2 regions of the Rubrivivax gelatinosus IL144 genome follow, and region 1 is predicted to be linked to the other one. Evidence: riboswitches for the same ligand, from Rfam matches in the RefSeq annotation. Region 1 holds a riboswitch; the other holds the start of a gene.

What was found. Region 1 has a riboswitch for glycine ahead of gcvT (glycine cleavage system aminomethyltransferase GcvT). Riboswitches for the same ligand answer to the same signal wherever they lie in the genome.
Region 2: it holds a riboswitch for glycine, as region 1 does, so the genes downstream of both, RGE_RS14105 (branched-chain amino acid ABC transporter substrate-binding protein) here and gcvT (glycine cleavage system aminomethyltransferase GcvT) in region 1, are expected to answer to the same signal.

What each region holds. Positions count from the first base shown of each region.
Region 1 is NC_017075.1:1,638,365-1,647,125, reverse strand. It holds gene RGE_RS07860 (enoyl-CoA hydratase) at 1-355, opposite strand, end outside; gene RGE_RS07855 (acyl-CoA synthetase) at 366-2,012, opposite strand; glycine riboswitch at 2,206-2,322, shown strand; gene gcvT (glycine cleavage system aminomethyltransferase GcvT) at 2,363-3,502, shown strand; gene gcvH (glycine cleavage system protein GcvH) at 3,521-3,895, shown strand; gene gcvP (aminomethyl-transferring glycine dehydrogenase) at 3,925-6,813, shown strand; gene RGE_RS07835 (L-serine ammonia-lyase) at 6,859-8,253, shown strand; gene RGE_RS07830 (ABC transporter substrate-binding protein) at 8,503-8,761, shown strand, end outside.
Region 2 is NC_017075.1:3,065,237-3,073,997, reverse strand. It holds gene RGE_RS14140 (ATP-binding protein) at 1-658, shown strand, start outside; gene RGE_RS14135 (UPF0149 family protein) at 663-1,280, opposite strand; gene RGE_RS14130 (formate--tetrahydrofolate ligase) at 1,465-3,138, shown strand; gene RGE_RS14125 (helix-turn-helix transcriptional regulator) at 3,164-4,183, shown strand; gene RGE_RS14120 (2-dehydropantoate 2-reductase) at 4,180-5,160, shown strand; gene RGE_RS23485 (DUF3149 domain-containing protein) at 5,217-5,378, opposite strand; gene RGE_RS14115 (thiosulfate oxidation carrier protein SoxY) at 5,531-6,007, shown strand; gene soxZ (thiosulfate oxidation carrier complex protein SoxZ) at 6,017-6,331, shown strand; glycine riboswitch at 6,433-6,531, shown strand; gene RGE_RS14105 (branched-chain amino acid ABC transporter substrate-binding protein) at 6,696-7,838, shown strand; gene RGE_RS14100 (NAD(P)/FAD-dependent oxidoreductase) at 7,878-8,761, opposite strand, start outside.

The sequences.
Region 1 (8,761 bases):
CCAGCTGGCAGCCGGCCGCGGTGGCGATGCCGTGCACACGCGCGACGACCGGCACCGGCAGCTTCTGGATCGTCAGCATCATGCGCGCGCAGGCCGCGAACAGGCGCTCGTAATAGCCCAGCGAAGGCTCGGCGCGCATCTCCTTCAGGTCGTGGCCGGCGCAGAAGGCACGGCCGGCGGCGGCAATGACGACCACACGCGCCGTCGTGTCCTCGGCGACCCGTTCCAGCGAGGCCTGCAGCGCCGCGATCATCGCCTCGGACAGCGAGTTGAAGGCCTGCGGCCGGTCCAGCGTCAGCGTGACGACGCCGCGCTCGTCCTTCTCGTGCCGCAGCAGCGGCGTCGTGTCGTTCATGACGGACTCCTCATTCGATCGCCGACGAGCTCTTGGCCCGCTGGCGCAACTGGAACTTCTGGATCTTGCCGGTGCTGGTCTTGGGGATCGCCTCGAAGCGGATCTCCTTGGGCACCTTGTAGTGCGCGAGCACGCTCTTGCAGTGCGCGATCAGCTCGGCCGCCGTGACGTCGACGCCCAGCTTCAGCTCGACGTAGGCCACCGGCGTCTCGCCCCACTTCGGGTCGGGCCGCGCGACCACCGCGCAGGCCAGCACCGCGGGGTGGCGGTACAGCGCGTCCTCGACCTCCAGCGAGCTGATGTTCTCGCCGCCGGAGATGATGATGTCCTTGCTGCGGTCGCGGATCTTCACGTAGCGGTCGGGCTCGATGACCGCCAGGTCGCCGGTGTGGAACCAGCCGCCGGCGAAGGCCTTGTCGGTCGCCGACGGGTTCTTCAGGTAGCCCTTCATGACGATGTTGCCGCGGAACATGATCTCGCCCATCGTCTGGCCGTCGGCCGGCACCTCGGCCATGGTCTCGGGGTCGAGCACCGTCATGCCTTCCTGCAGCGCGTAGCGCACGCCCTGGCGGCCGTTGAGCCGCGTCTGCTCGGACAGGTCGGCGTCGCTCCAGGCCGGGCGTTTGACGGCCACCGCAGCCGGGCCGTAGACCTCGGTCAGGCCGTAGACGTGGGTGATGTCGAAGCCGAGCCTGGCCATGCCTTCGATCATCGCCGCCGGCGGCGCGGCGCCGGCGACCATGCCGCGCACCTGCTGCGTGATGCCTTCGCGCCATTCGGCCGGCGCGTTGATGATCAGGCCGTGCACGATCGGCGCGGCGCAGTAGTGGTCGACGCCGTGCTCGCGCATCGCGTCGAGGATGGCGCGGGGCTCGACACGGCGCAGGCAGACGTGCGTGCCGCCGAGCATCGCGATCGTCCAGGGGAAGCACCAGCCGTTGCAGTGGAACATCGGCAGCGTCCACAGGTACTTCGGGAAGTGCGGCATGGTCCAGGTCGCCGCGTTGCCGACCGCGTTCAGGTAGGCGCCGCGGTGGTGGGTGACGACGCCCTTGGGGTCGCCCGTGGTGCCGCTGGTGTAGCTGACGGCGATCGCGTCCCACTCGTCGGCCGGGCCTTCCAGGCGCGCCAGCGGCGCGTGCGCGGCCAGCAGCGCCTCGTACTCCAGCGTGCCGACGCGGTCGCCGCGGCCGGTGTACTCGCTGTCGCAGACGTCAATGACGACCGGCTCGCGGCCGTGTTCGGCTTTCAGCCGCGCCAGCGCGTCGGCCATCAGCGGGCCGAACTCGCGGTCGGTGATCAGCACCGCGGTCTCGCAGTGGTTCATCTGCCAGGCCAGCAGCGGCGCGTCCAGTCGCGTGTTGAGCGTGTTCAGCACCGCGTTGACGGCCGGCACCGCGTAGTGCACCTCGACCATCTCCGGCGTGTTCGGCAGCATCACGCTGACCGTGGTGCCGCGGCCCACGCCCAGCGAACGCAGCGCCGCCGCGAGCCGGGCGCTGCGCTCGCGCACCTGGGCCCAGGTGTAGCGCCGCGCGCCGTGGATCACGGCCGGCAGGTCGCCGAAGACTTCGGCGCTGCGTTCGACGAAGCTCGTCGGCGACAGCGCCACGAAATTGGCCGCGTTGCGGTCCAGCTGCTGCTCGTAGATGTTCATGCCCGGTCTCCTGTCGGTGCGCGGCGAATGTTATGCAAGCGGCTGACACGAGGCTGCCTCGGCCCCACGTCCGCGGCGGGTGCGCGGCGCCGCAAAGGCGCTGATACACTGCGCGCCGTCAGGAGAGAGCCCGCCTAGCGCGGGCCGCCGAAGGCGCAGGGTCAGCCCGAACGCTCAGGCAAAAGGACTGGCTTTCCACCTCACTGGAGAGAGGCCGCCGATTCGAGCGAACGGCGGCCCACCGAAGGGGCAAGGACCACCGCCGGGGTGGCTTCCGAATCTCTCAGGTAAAGCGGACAGCGGGGGCACGTACGTCGGCGACAGCCGGCGGTCCGAAGACGATGCCCTCGATGGAGTCCCCCGTGACCGAGCTTCTGAAGACGCCCCTGCATGCGCTGCACCTGAGCCTGGGTGCGCGCATGGTCCCGTTCGCCGGCTACGCGATGCCGGTGCAGTACCGCGACGGCCTGATCGCCGAACACCGCCAGTGCCGCAGCGCCGCGGCGCTGTTCGACGTCTCGCACATGGGCCAGGTGCGGCTGTCGGGCGCCGACGCCGCGGCCGCGCTGGAGACGCTGGTGCCGGTGGATGTCGTCGACCTCGCGGTCGGCCGTCAGCGCTACGCCTTCTTCACCAACGAGCACGGCGGCCTGCTCGACGACCTGATGATCTCGCGCCCCGCGCCGGGCACCGGCTTCGGCGACCTGTTCCTCGTCGTCAACGCCGGCTGCAAGGACGCCGACCTGCGCCACCTGCAGACGAACATCGGCCACCGCTGCACCGTCGTCGGCATGCCCGAACGCGCGCTGCTGGCGCTGCAGGGCCCGCAGGCCGCCGACGCGCTGGCGCGGCTGAACCCGGGCGTGAAGGACCTCGTGTTCATGACCGGCGGCGTCTTCGAGCTCGCCGACGCGCCCTGCTTCGTCACGCGCTCGGGCTACACCGGCGAAGACGGCTTCGAGATCTCGGTGCCGGCCGAACGTGCCGAGGCGCTGGCCTCGGCGCTGCTGGCGCTGCCGGAGGTCAAGCCCGCCGGCCTGGGCGCACGCGACACGCTGCGCCTGGAAGCCGGGCTGTGCCTGTACGGCCACGACATCGACGAGAACACCTCGCCGGTCGAAGCCGGCCTCACCTGGGCGATCCAGAAGGTGCGCCGCCCCGGCGGCGCGCGCGAAGGCGGCTACCCCGGCGCGGCGGCCGTCGAGCGCCACCTGGCGGGCGGCGCGATGCGCAAGCGTGTCGGCCTCGTCGGCCTGGAACGTGTGCCGGTGCGCGAAGGCACGGCGATCGTCGACGCCCACGGCCACGCGCTGGGCCGCGTGACCAGCGGTACGCTGGCGCCCGGGGTCGACCGTCCGATCGCGATGGCCTATCTGCCGCAGGACCATGCCGCCCCCGAACACGAGGTCTACGCCGAGGTGCGAGGCAAACGCCTGCCGATGCGCGTGACCAAGATGCCGTTCCAACCCCACCGCTACCACCGCGGTTGAAATCTTCAGGAGAAGCCGATGACCACCATGTTCACCCCCGACCACGAATGGATCAACATCGAAGACCACGAGGCCGCGGTCGTCGGCATCACGCCGCACGCGCAGGACGCGCTGGGTGACGTCGTGTTCGTCGAGCTGCCCGAGGTGGGCCGCACGTTCAAGAAGGGCGAAGTGGCCGGCGTCGTCGAATCGGTGAAGGCCGCCGCCGACATCTACATGCCGGTCAGCGGCGAGATCGTCGAGGTCAACGAAGCGCTGCGCGACGAGCCGGCGCTAGCCAACAGCGACCCGATGGGCAGCGGCTGGTTCTTCAAGGTCCACGTCAGCGACATGGGCGAGTTCGACCAGCTGATGGACCCGCCCGCCTACGACGCGTTGCTGAAGACGCTCTGACCCCAAACCCCTCTAGCAGTCCCCCGCCCATGCTGATGTCTGCCCTTCCCACGCTCGCCGAGCTCGAGCACCACGACGAGTTCGCCGCCCGCCACCTCGGGCCCAACGAAGCCGAGGAACGGCAGATGCTGTCGGCGATCGGCGCCGCCTCGCGGCAGGCGCTGATCGAGGCGGTGGTGCCGCGTGCCATCGCCCGGCCGCAGCCGATGCAGCTGCCGGCGCCGGTGCCCGAGCACCAGGCGCTGGCCGAGCTGCGTGCGATCGCGGCGAAGAACCGCACGCTGCGCAGCTTCATCGGCCAGGGCTACCACGGCACGCGCACGCCGACGGTGGTGCTGCGCAACGTGCTCGAGAACCCCGCCTGGTACACGGCCTACACGCCTTACCAGGCCGAGATCTCGCAGGGCCGGCTGGAAGCGCTGGTCAACTTCCAGACCATGATCGCCGAGCTGACCGGCATGGCGATCGCCAACGCCTCGATGCTCGACGAGGCCACCGCCGTCGCCGAGGCGATGACGCTGGCCAAGCGCAGCGTGCGCGCCAAGTCGGACACGATCCGCGTCGCCGGCGACTGCCACCCGCAGACGATCGAGGTGCTGCGCACGCGCGCCGAGCCGCTGGGGCTGGCGGTCGACGTGCGCCCGTTCGCGACGCTGGCCGACGACGGCGAGTTTTTCGCCGTCGTCGCGCAATACCCGGCCACCGACGGCACGGTGCACGACCTGCCCGCGCTGGCCGACGCGGTGCACGCCAAGCAGGCGTCCTTCGTCGTCGCCGCCGACCTGCTGGCGCTGACGCTGCTCGTGCCGCCGGGCGAGTTCGGCGCCGACATCGCCGTCGGCACGACGCAGCGTTTCGGCGTGCCGATGGCCGCCGGCGGCCCGCACGCCGCCTACCTCGCCTGCCGCGACGAGTACAAGCGCGCGATGCCCGGCCGCCTGGTCGGCGTCAGCGTCGACGTGCACGGCCGCCCGGCCTACCGCCTGGCGCTGCAGACGCGAGAGCAGCACATCCGCCGCGAGAAGGCGACGTCCAACATCTGCACCGCCCAGGTGCTGCCGGCGGTGCTGGCCTCGATGTACGCCGTCTACCACGGCCCCGCGGGGCTCAAGCGCATCGCCCAGCGCATCGCCGCCTACGCCGCGGCGCTGGCCGCCGGCCTGCGCGCGATGGGCCTGGAGGTGCTGACCGAAGCCGGCTTCGACACCGTCGCCGTCGAGCTCGGCGAGCGCGCCGACGCGGTGATGGCACGCGCGCTGGCCGATGGCGCCAACCTGCGCCGGCTGTCGGCGACGCGCGTCGCCGCGGCGCTGGACGAAACGACGAGCCGCGCCGACATCGCCGACCTCTGGCGCTGGTTCGCACCCGAAGGCGCGACGCTGCCCTCGCTCGACGAGTTCGAGCGCGGCGTCGAGCCGCTGCTGCCCGAGGCGCTGCGCCGCAGCAGCGCCTTCCTGACGCACCCGGTCTTCAACTCGCACCACAGCGAGACCGAGATGCTGCGCTACCTGCGCCGCCTGTCGGACCAGGACCTGGCGCTGGACCGCACGATGATCCCGCTGGGCTCGTGCACGATGAAGCTCAACGCGACCAGCGAGATGATCCCCATCACCTGGCCGGAGTTCGCCAACCTGCACCCCTTCGCGCCGCGCGACCAGTTGGCCGGCGTCTGGGAGATGAACGACCAGCTCTGCGCCTGGCTGGCGCAAGCCACCGGCTACGCCGGCATCAGCCTGCAGCCCAACGCCGGCTCGCAGGGCGAGTACGCCGGCCTGCTGGCGATCCGCGGCTGGCACGCCTCGCGCGGCGACGCGAAGCGCGACCTCTGCCTGATCCCCGAGTCGGCGCACGGCACCAACCCGGCCAGCGCGCAGATGGCGGGCCTCTCGGTCGTCGTCGTCAAGTGCGACGCCAACGGCAGCGTCGACCTCGCCGACCTCGAGGCCAAGTGCGTCCAGCACGCCGAACGCCTGGCCTGCGTGATGATCACCTACCCGTCGACCTACGGCGTCTTCGAGCCGGGCGTCAAGCAGCTGTGCGAGATCGTGCACCGCCACGGCGGCCGGGTCTACGTCGACGGAGCCAACATGAACGCGCTGGTCGGCCTGGCCGCGCCCGGCGAGTTCGGCGGCGACGTCAGCCACCTGAACCTGCACAAGACCTTCTGCATCCCGCACGGCGGCGGCGGCCCGGGCGTCGGCCCGGTCTGCGTCGTCGCCGACCTGGTGCCCTTCCTGCCCGGCCACGGCGACGCTGGCGCGCCGGTGGGCGCCGTCAGTGCCGCACCGCTGGGCAACGCCGGCGTGCTGCCGATCAGCTGGATGTACGTGCGCATGATGGGCGCCGACGGCCTGCGCCAGGCCACCGAGACCGCGATCCTGAGCGCCAACTACGTCGCCGCGCGGCTGGCGCCGCACTACGACATCCACTACAGCGGCGGCATAGCCGGCATCGCCGGCGGCGGTGTCGCGCACGAGTGCATCCTCGACCTGCGGCCGCTGAAGGAGACCAGCGGCGTCAGCGCCGAGGACGTCGCCAAGCGATTGATCGACTACGGCTTCCACGCCCCGACGCTGAGCTTCCCGGTGCCCGGCACGCTGATGGTCGAGCCGACCGAGAGCGAGCCGCTCGTCGAGCTGGACCGCTTCTGCGACGCGATGATCGCGATCCGCGCCGAGATCGCGCAGGTCGAGTCCGGTGCCTGGCCGCGCGAGGACAACCCGCTCAAGCACGCCCCGCACACCGCCGAGGCGCTGCTCGCGGCCGAGTGGCCGCACGCCTACGCCCGCGAGGAAGCCGCCTACCCGGTGCCGGCGCTGCGCCGCCACAAGTACTGGTCGCCGGTCGGCCGCGTGGACAACGTCTGGGGTGACCGCAACCTCAGCTGCAGCTGCCCGCCGCTCGCCGACTACGCCTGAACCCGCGGGCGCGCTCCGCCGCGCCCGCCATCGTTGGAGGTCACGATGGCCGTTTCCGTCTTCGACCTCTTCAAGATCGGCATCGGGCCGAGCAGCAGCCACACCGTGGGGCCGATGCGCGCCGCGCGGCTGTTCGTCTCGCGGCTGGCGCACGACGGCCTGCTCGAACGCACGGCGCGGGTCGCCGCGCAGCTCTACGGCTCGCTGGGCGCCACCGGCAAGGGCCACGGCAGCGACACCGCGGTGCTGCTGGGCCTGGCCGGCCACGAGCCCGACACGGTGCCGATCGACGAGGTGCCGGCGCTGCTGGCGGCGATCCGCACCGGCGCCCGCCTCGAACTGCTGGGCCGCCAGGCGGTGGACTTCGTCGAGAAGCGCGACCTGAAGTTCCACCGCCGCGAGACCCTGCCCTTCCACGCCAACGGCATGGCCTTCGCCGCCTGGGACGCCGCCGGCGCGCTGCTGGCCGAACGCCGCTACTACTCGGTGGGCGGCGGCTTCGTCGTCAGCGACGAAGTCGCGGCCGACGGCAGCCGGCACCCGGTGATCGCGCCCGACACGACCGTGCTGCCGCACCCGTTCCACACCGGCGCCGAACTGCTGGCGCTGACCGCCGAACTGGGCTGCGGCATCGCTGGCGTGATGCGCCGCAACGAGCGCCACTGGCGCACCGACGCCGAGATCGACGCCGGCCTGCTGGCGATCTGGCAGGTGATGCAGCAGTGCGTGGCGCGCGGCATGCGCACGCGCGGCACGCTGCCCGGCGGCTTCAAGGTGCAGCGGCGTGCGCCCGACCTGGCCGAGGCGCTGCAGGCGCACCAGCCCGAGGGCGCGCCGGTCGACCCGCTGGCGGTGCTCGACTGGGTGAACCTCTTCGCGCTCGCCACCAACGAGGAGAACGCTGCCGGCGGCCGTGTCGTCACCGCGCCGACCAACGGCGCCGCCGGCATCGTGCCCGCGGTGCTGCACTACTACATGCGCTTCGTGCCCGGCGCCAGCGAACGCGGCGTCGTCGACTTCCTGCTCACCGCCGGCGCCATCGGCCTGCTCTACAAGGAGAACGCCAGCATCTCGGGCGCCGAGGTCGGCTGCCAGGGCGAGGTCGGCGTCGCCTGCTCGATGGCCGCCGGGGCCTTGTGCGCGGTGCTCGGCGGCAGCCCGGCGCAGGCCGAGAACGCCGCCGAGATCGGCATGGAGCACCACCTGGGCCTGACCTGCGACCCGGTCGGCGGCCTGGTGCAGATCCCCTGCATCGAACGCAACGCGATGGGCGCGGTGAAGGCGATCAACGCCGCACGCATCGCGCTGCGCGGCGACGGCACGCACAAGGTCAGCCTGGACCAGGTCATCAAGACCATGCGCGAGACCGGCGCCGACATGCTGACCAAGTACAAGGAAACGGCGCGCGGCGGCCTGGCAGTCAACATCGTCGAATGCTGAGGCCGCCGCAGGCGGCCAAGCCCGGGCCCGCAGACCGAGTCAAGCGTATGGGGGGAGCGGCGTTGCGCCCGGCCCTCAATGCGCGCTTTCATCGGATTCCACCGGGTTACGACCCTTGATCTGGCCGCCGCATGGGCGCATCCTCGCCGGAGCGCGTGCCGGCGACGTAACCACGATGACGATGGCGGCACCGCGCGCAACCCACCACGAACGACAGCCGCCACGAGCGGCGCAACGAGGTAGACCGACATGAAGAACATCCCCATCCGCACTCTGGCGGCGGCCGCCGCATTGGCCGCCTGCGGCTTGGCGCAGGCCGGCGAAGTCGAGGTCCTGCACTGGTGGACCAGCGGCGGCGAGGCCAAGGCGGCGGCGGCGCTGAAGGCCACGATGCAGGCCAAGGGCCACACCTGGAAGGACTTCGCGGTGGCCGGTGGTGGCGGCGACTCGGCGATGACGGTCCTGAAGTCGCGGGTCGTGTCAGGCAACGCCCCGGCCGCGGCGCAGA
Region 2 (8,761 bases), 1.4 Mb from region 1:
CGGCATCGGCATCGCGCCGGCGCAGCGCGAGCAGCTGTTCTCGGCCTTCGCCCAGGCCGACGCGTCGATGGCCCGGCGCTTCGGCGGCACCGGGCTGGGGCTGGCGATCACGCGCCGGCTGGCCGAACTGATGGGCGGCGAGGTCGGCGTCGACAGCCGGCTGGGCGAGGGCAGCCGCTTCTGGTTCAGCGTGCGGCTGTCCGGCGGCAGCGCGGTGGCCGCATGCGAACGGCCGGTGGTCGACGGCGAGTCCGAGCTGCGGCGGCGTTTCGCCGGCGCGCGCGTGCTGCTGGCCGAGGACAACCCGGTGAACCAGGACGTCGGCCGCGAGCTGCTGGAGATGGCCGGGCTGCAGGTCGACGTCGCGTCCGACGGCGAGCAGGCCGCGCGCCTGGCCGTCGACGGCGACTACGCGGCGATCCTGATGGACATGCAGATGCCCGGCGTCGACGGCCTGGAGGCCACGCGCCTGATCCGCGCGCTGCCGGCGCATGCGGCGACGCCGATCGTCGCGATGACCGCCAACGCCTTCGGCGAGGACCGCCAGGCCTGCCTGGACGCCGGCATGGACGACCACGTCGCCAAGCCGGTCGACCCGGCGCAGCTGTACTCGGTGCTGCTGCACTGGCTCGGCCGCCGGGCGGCCGGGCGCAGCTGAGGCTTCAGACGGCGGCGGCGAACTCGGGGATGCGCGGCACGACGTCGGCCACGGCGCGCGACAGCTCGTCGCGTTCCAGCGGATCCTGCAGCCGTTCGCGGTCGGTGCTCGACAAGGTTTCGTCGTCACCGCCGAGCAGCGCCAGCGGCACCAGCGCCGGGCCGTAGGCCGGGTCGTCGAACAGCGGTTCCCAGGCCGCGGCGTCCAGGCCGACGGCGGCGAGGAAGCCGATGCACCAGTCCTCGGCGTCGATGATCTCGCCGTCGGCGGTCTCGGCGACGCTGAACACCGGCTGCCAGTCGTCGGGCCGCGTCTTCAGCACGCTTTCGATGGCGTGCAGATGGCGCAGCACGAGGAAGACGACGCGCTTGCGGCGCTTGCCGCTGGCGAACGGCGCCGGCCCGTCGCCGTCGCCGCCCCAGATCACCGGCATCCACTGGCGGGTGTGCAGCCGCGAGAGGCTGCCGGGGCCGACCACCAGCGCGGTCAGGTAACCGTCGAGCGCCTCGACGTTCATCGCCTCGTCGGCGGGGAGTTCCTGCAGCAGCGCGTCGAGTTCGTCGAGTTCCTCGTCGGCGAGCGGCGTGGTCTGCAGGGAAGGGTCGTATTCGGGGTAGTCCACACTAGGGATTGTCCTATGTCGCAGGCGGTTTTTGCCATTGCCGATCAAGCTGGCGGCCGTTGAACGGTGCAGGCGTCGTGCCCGCCCGACGCCCGGACCCCGGCAAACCGCTGCCGGCGGGGCAAGAAACAGGCTTCGGCAGCACAATCGCCCGCTTTGCCCGCCCCCCGTTTTCGGAGTGCCCGTGCCGAGCGACATCGACATTGCCCAGAACGCCCGCCTGCAACGCATCACCGACCTGGCCCGCGACCGCCTGGGCATCGCCGACGAGCACCTCGTGCCCTACGGCCACTACAAGGCCAAGCTGTCGCTGGACTATCTGCGCAGCCTGGAGTCGCGCCCCGACGGCAAGCTGGTGCTGGTGACGGCGATCACGCCGACGCCGGCCGGCGAGGGCAAGACGACGACCACCGTCGGCCTGGGCGACGCGCTCAACCGCATTGGCCGCAAGACCATCGTCGCGCTGCGTGAACCGTCCCTGGGCCCGGTCTTCGGCATGAAGGGCGGGGCCGCCGGCGGCGGCCACGCGCAGGTGGTGCCGATGGAGGACATCAACCTGCACTTCACCGGCGACTTCGCCGCCATCGCGCTGGCCAACAACCTGCTGGCCGCGGCGATCGACAACCACGTGCACCACGGCAACGCGCTGGACATCGACGTGCGCCGCATCGGCTTCAAGCGCGTGATGGACATGAACGACCGCGCGCTGCGCGACATCACCGTCGGCCTCGGCGGCCCGGGCAACGGCGTGCCGCGCGAGGACGGCTTCGACATCGTCGTCGCCAGCGAGGTGATGGCCATCTTCTGCCTGGCGACCTCGCTGGCCGACCTGAAGCAGCGCCTGGGCAACATCGTCGTCGCCGAGACGCGCTCTCGCCTGCCGGTGCACGCCCGCGACCTGAAGGTGCACGGCGCGATGGCGGTGCTGCTCAAGGACGCCTTCGCGCCCAACCTCGTGCAGACGCTGGAGCACACGCCGGCCATCCTGCACGGCGGCCCGTTCGCCAACATCGCCCACGGCTGCAACTCGGTGCTGGCGACGAAGACGGCGCTGAAGCTCGCCGACGTCGTCGTCACCGAAGCCGGCTTCGGCGCCGACCTGGGCGCGGAGAAGTTCCTCGACATCAAGTGCCGCAAGTCGGGGCTCAGGCCCGACGCGGCGGTCGTCGTCGCGACGGTGCGGGCGCTCAAGCACCACGGCGGCGCGGCGCTGGCCGAACTGGGCCGCGAGGCCCTGGGCGCGCTCGAGCGCGGGCTGGACAACCTGCGCCGCCACGTCGACAACGTGCGCGGCGTCTACGGCCTGCCCTGCGTCGTCGCCGTCAACCACTTCAGCGCCGACACCGAGGCCGAGCACGCGCTGCTGCGCGAGCGTGTGCAGGGCTGGGGCGTGCCGATCGCGCTGGCACGCCACTGGGCCGAGGGCGGCGCCGGTGCCGAAGACCTGGCGCGCGAGGTCGTGCGCCTGTTCGAGCAGCCGAGCACGCCGCGTTTCGTCTACGACGACGACGACACGCTGTGGGAGAAGCTGCGCAAGGTCGCGACGCGCGTCTACGGCGCGGCCGACGTCGAGGCGCCGGCGGCGGTGCGTGCGCGCATCGAGCACCTGCAGGCCGAGGGCTACGGCCGCTGGCCGATCTGCATCGCCAAGACGCAGTACAGCTTCTCCACCGACGCCAAGCGCCGCGGCGCGCCCAGCGGCCACGTGCTCGACGTGCGCGAGGTGCGCCTGGCCGCCGGCGCCGAGTTCATCGTCATGGTCTGCGGCGACGTGATGACCATGCCCGGCCTGCCCAAGACTCCGGCCGCCGAGGTCATCGACCTCACCGAGGACGGCCGCGTCGTCGGTCTGTTCTGAGCCCCGCGCCGCGGGCGCCCGAGCCATGTCCAACGCCGAACGCCTCTACAAGATCGAACGCATGATCCGCCAGCGCGGGCACGTCAGCCTGCGCACGCTGCTCGACGAACTGGAAGTCTCGCGCGCCACGCTCAAGCGCGACCTGGAGTACCTGCGCAGCCGGCTGGGCGCACCCATCGTCTACGACCGCGAGCTCAACGGCTACCGGCTCGAGGAAGCCGCGCGTGGCGCGCGCCACGAGCTGCCCGGCCTGTGGTTCGACGAACGCGAGCTGTATTCGCTGCTCGCCGCGCACCAGTTGCTGGCCAGTCTGGACGAGGACGGCACGCTGTCGCGCCACCTGCAGCCGCTGCTGGACCGCGTGCGCGAGATGATCGGCGGCGCCGAGGACAAGACGCTGATGCAGCGCGTGCGCATCGTCGCGGCGGCGCGGCGCGCGGTGCCGGCGCGCCATTTCGAACGTGTCGCCGAAGCGCTGCTCGAGCGCCGCCGGCTGCACCTGCGCTACCTGACGCGCACGCGTGGCGAGGTCGCCGAGCGCGACGTCTCGCCGCAGCGCCTGGTGCACTACCGCAACACCTGGTACCTCGACGCCTGGTGCCACCGCGCCGACGGGCTGCGCCGATTCGCGCTCGACGCGATGGAGCAGGCCGCGCTGCTCGACCAGCCGGCTTTCGAGCTGCCGCTGGAACGTGTGCAGGCCGAGATGGACACCGGCTACGGCATCTACGCCGGCGGCACGCGGCGCTGGGCGACGGTGGTCTTCGCCGCGCAGGCCGCGGCCTGGGTCGGGCGCGAGGTCTGGCACCCGCAGCAGCAGGGGCGCTGGCTGGACGACGGCCGCTACGAGCTGCAGCTGCCCTATACCGACGACACCGAACTCGTGATGGACCTGATGCGCCACGGCGGCGACGCCGAGGTGCTGTCGCCGCCCGAGCTGCGCGCCAAGGTCGCCGAACGCCTGCGTGCCGCGGCGGCGGTCTACGCCGCGTCGCCCGCTTCCGATTCCACTGCCAGCGCCGCCGCGAGCGGCTCGACGACATGAAGGTCTGCATCCTCGGCGCCGGCGCGATCGGCGGCTTCATCGGCACCCGGCTCGCGGCGCGCGGCCAGGCGAAGGTCTCGGCGCTGGCGCGCGGCGCGACGCTGGACGCGCTGCGCCGTCACGGCTGGCGGCTGCAGCAGGGCGGCGAGTCGATCCAGGCGCCGTGTGCCGCGGTCTCGGCCGACGCCGCCGAACTCGGCGTCCAGGATCTCGTCGTCATCGCCGTCAAGGGCCCGGCGCTGACGCAGGTGGCGCGCGGCATCGCGCCCTTGATCGGCCCGCAGACCGTCGTGCTGCCGGCGATGAACGGCGTGCCCTGGTGGTTCGGCCACGGCGTCGCGGCGCTCGGCGACGCCCCGCTGGAAGCGGTCGACCCGGGCGGCATCGTCGGCGCCGCGATCCCGTTCGAGACCGTGCTCGGTTGCGTCGTGCACGCCGCGGCCTTCACCTCGGAGCCTGGCCTGGTGGTGCACAAGATGGGCGCCGGGCTGATCGTCGGCGAGCCGGCCGGCGGCGCCAGTGCGCGCGTCGACACGGTGGCGGCGCTGCTGCGCGAGGCCGGTTTCGACGTCACGGCCTCGGCCGACGTGCGCCGCGACGTCTGGTACAAGCTATGGGGCAACCTGACGATGAACCCGGTGAGCGCGATCACCGGCGCCACCGCCGACCGCGTGCTCGCCGATCCGCTGGTGCGCGCCTTCTGCTCGCAGGCGATGGGCGAGGCCGCGGCGATCGGCGCGCTCGTCGGCTGCCCGATCGGGCAGACGCCGGAAGACCGGCATGCGATCACCGCCAGGCTCGGCGCCTTCAAGACCTCGATGCTGCAGGACGTCGAAGCCGGGCGGCCGGTGGAGCTCGACGCCATCGTCGGCGCGGTGCGCGAACTCGGCCAGCGCCTGGGCCAGCCGACGCCGGCGATCGACGCGCTGTTCGGGCTCGCCCGACTGTTCGCACGCGAGCGCGGCCTGTATCAATGACAACGCCGGCCCGGGGGCCGGCGTTTCGAGGGCGGCGCCGCGTGCGGCGCGGCGTTTCAGCGGCCGGCCTTGGCTTCGGCCGCGGCACGTGCGCTGTCTTCGCGCATGTGCTTCAGGAAGTAGCGGAGATAGAACGCGCCCATTCCCAGGGTGACGGCAATCACGGCCAGACTCATCAGGCCGACATCGGTGGAGAACAGGACGGTCATCGCATTCATTCGTGGGCTCCTCGGCGGGCTTGATCTGTATCGATCGGTGAAATTGGGCGCGCGACTCTTGTTAAGAAACTTGTCTTAACTCAAAGAACGAACCTGGACCTCGGACTCGGTCCAAATCAATTCCGACCCCTTCGCTTGGCCACCTCGTCGACATGAGTCCTGCACTCGGTCCCGACCTCGAACGCCGCGACACGCTGGCCGCCGGCGTGTGTGCCGCGATGCTCGCCAGTCTGGGCTTGTGGCCGCGGGCCGCCGGCGCCGCGGCCCTGCCGCCTGCCTTCGAAGCCGCCTCGCTGGCCGAGCTTCAGAGCGCGCTCGGCATCGCGACGCCGCAACCGAGTGCCGAGGTGACGCTGTCGGGGCCGGACGTCGCCGAGAACGGCGCCGCGGTCGAATTGACATTCGGCACGTCGCTTGTCAATGCGCAACGCCTGCTGTTGCTCGTGGAGCACAACCCAGCGCTTTTGTCGGCCATCTTTGAGCTGAGCGAAGCCGTCGAACCCGAATTCACCTTGCGAATCAAGATGGCCGAGTCCTCGCCGGTCTGGGCCGTCGCGACGACCTCCGACGCCCGCGTCTTTTTCGCCCGCAAGGAGATCCGCGTGACATTGGGCGGTTGCGCCGCCTGAAGGAGCCGCATGGCCGCCGCCCCGATCCTGATCCGCGCCCAGTCGCAGGGCGAGCGTGCGCTGGTGCGCGTGCTGATGGCCCACGAGATGGAGTCCGGCCAGCGCAAGGACGGCGACGGCCGGACTATCCCGGCCTGGCACATCCACGAGGTGCTGGTCACGCTGCAGGGCCGCCCGGTGCTGACGATGCGCTGGGGGCCTTCGGTGTCGAAGAACCCGTTCCTGCGCTTCGTGCTGCGCGGCGCGAAGCCCGGCGACCGCGTCGGCGTCTCCTGGACCGACACCCGCGGCGAGCGCCGCGACGCCGAGGCTGTCGTCGCCTGATGGGGCGAGAGCTTGCTGCGGGTTTCCCCGTGGTTCGCTGGCATAATCGACTACTTCTCGCTCGGCCGGTGGTGATTCCGCAGCCGGGCAGGCCAAAAGCCCGAATGGCATCGGGAGAGTCCGCGCGTTCACCCTATCGCGCGGCGCCGAAGGAGCAACCACCCCGGAAACTCTCAGGCACCATGGACCGATGCCCTGGATGAACTCTGAAGAAGCGCCGGCTGCGTGACGTCCGCCGGTGCGCCGAAGGAGCAAACGGCGCCGGGCGGCCGCTGTGAATCTCTCAGGTGACGGTGACAGAGGGGGTGACGCTGCGCAGGGGCGCGGCGCCGGCATGCCGCGACGTCCTGCTGAGAGAGTGAACATGACTGCCTTCTTCCCGCGCCTTTCCCTGCTCGCCCTGGCCTGCGTGGCCGTTTCCGCGTCGGCCGCCGAGCCGATCGTCGTCAAGATCGGCCACGTCGCCGCCCTCAGCGGACCGGCCGCCCACCTCGGCCGCGACAACGAGAACGGCGTGCGCATGGCGATCGAGGAGCTGAACGCCAAGGGCGTGCAGATCGGCGGCCGCACGGCCAAGTTCGAACTGCTGGCCGAAGACGACGGCGGCGACCCGAAGCAGGGCACCGCAGCGGCGCAGAAGCTGGTCGACAGCAAGGTCAACGGCGTCGTCGGCCACCTGAACTCGGGCACCGCCATCCCGGCCGCACGCATCTACAGCGAAGCCGGCATCCCGCAGATCGCCCCGTCGGTGACCAACCCGCGCTACACCCGCCAAGGCTTCAAGACGACCTTCCGCATGGTCGCCGACGACGCCCAGCTCGGCGGCACGCTGGGCCGCTACGCGGTGCAGACGCTGAAGGCCAAGACCGTCGCCGTCATCGACGACCGCACCGCCTACGGCCAGGGCGTGGCCACCGAGTTCGAGAAGGCCGCCAAGGCCGCCGGCGCGACCATCGTCAAGCGCGAGTTCACCAACGACAAGGCGACCGACTTCACCGGCATCCTCACCGGCATCAAGGCCGCCAAGCCCGACGTCATCTTCTACGGCGGCATGGACGCGGTCGGCGGCCCGATGCTGCGCCAGATGAAGCAGCTGGGCATCAACTCCAAGTTCATGGGCGGCGACGGCGTCTGCACCGCCGAGCTGCCGAAGCTGGCCTCGGGCCAGGTGCCCGACAACCAGGTGATCTGCGCGATCGCCGGCGGCGTCGAAGGCGCGCAAAAGCCGGTGATGGACAAGTTCAAGGCCGACTTCAAGAAGAAGTTTGGCGCCGAAGTGCAGATCTACTCGCCCTACACCTACGACGCGACGAAGGTGATGGCCGAGGCGATGGTCAAGGCCGGCTCGGCCGATCCGGCCAAGTACCTGCCGGTGCTGGCCAAGATCAGCTACCCGGGCGTGACCGGCACGATCGCCTTCGACGAGAAGGGCGACATCAAGAACGGCGCGCTGACGCTCTACACCTTCAAGGGTGGCAAGCGCGAGGAACTCGCGGTCGTGCGCTGACCGGCGCGAGGGGCGGCACCCCGGTGCCGCCCCGGGCCTTCACAGCGCCAGCGTGTCGGCCCAGATGTTCTCGGCCCAGGCCTGCGCGATGCGGGCCTCGGCGCCGTTCCAGTCAGGCGACACGCCGACCGAGGCCGGCACGGCCTTGAAGGTCTTCTCGGCGGAGTCGTAGGGGTGCACCGAGGCGACGTGCACCGCCTGCGTCGGCGACATGACGCTGTAGCAGGTGTTCATCACCAGCGGCGCCGGGTTCACCGGCTCGCCGCGCAGCAGCTGGATCACCGCTGCCGCCGCCACCTTGGCGTGCTGGTTGGCCATGTGTCCGCTCTTGGGCATCAGCGGCGCCGAAAACGTGGCGTCGCCGAGCACGTGCACGCCGGGCAGCGCCTGCGACTGCAGCGTCAGCCAGTCGACGCCGACCCAGCGCCCGTTGACCGTCACCAGCCCGGCGTCCTGCGCCAGCCGGCCGGCGCGCTGCGGCGGGATGACGTTCAGCACGTCGGCCTTCAGGTCCTCGAAGTCGAAGCGCGCCAGCCGACCGTCGACCTCGCGCAGCTCGGCGTCGGGGCGGTACTCGACGATGCCTTTCAGGTGCTCGCCGAAGGCGCGCTGGAACAGCGCCTTCTTCGACTGGATCTCGGGGTTGGCGTCGAGCAGCAGCAGCTTGGCGCGTGGCCGCGCCTGCTTCAGCCAGCTGCCGATGACGGCGGCACGTTCGTAAGGCCCGGGCGGGCAGCGGAAGGGCGCCCGCGGGATGGTGATCGCGACGACGCCGCCGTCCGGCAGGGCCTCGAGCTGGCGCCGCAACGCCACGGTCTGCGGCCCGGCCTTCCAGGCGTGCGTCACGGTGCCGGCGTCCAGCGCCGGCTGCAGGCCGGGGATCGCCGCGCTGTCGAAGTCGATGCCGGGGGCGACGATCAGCC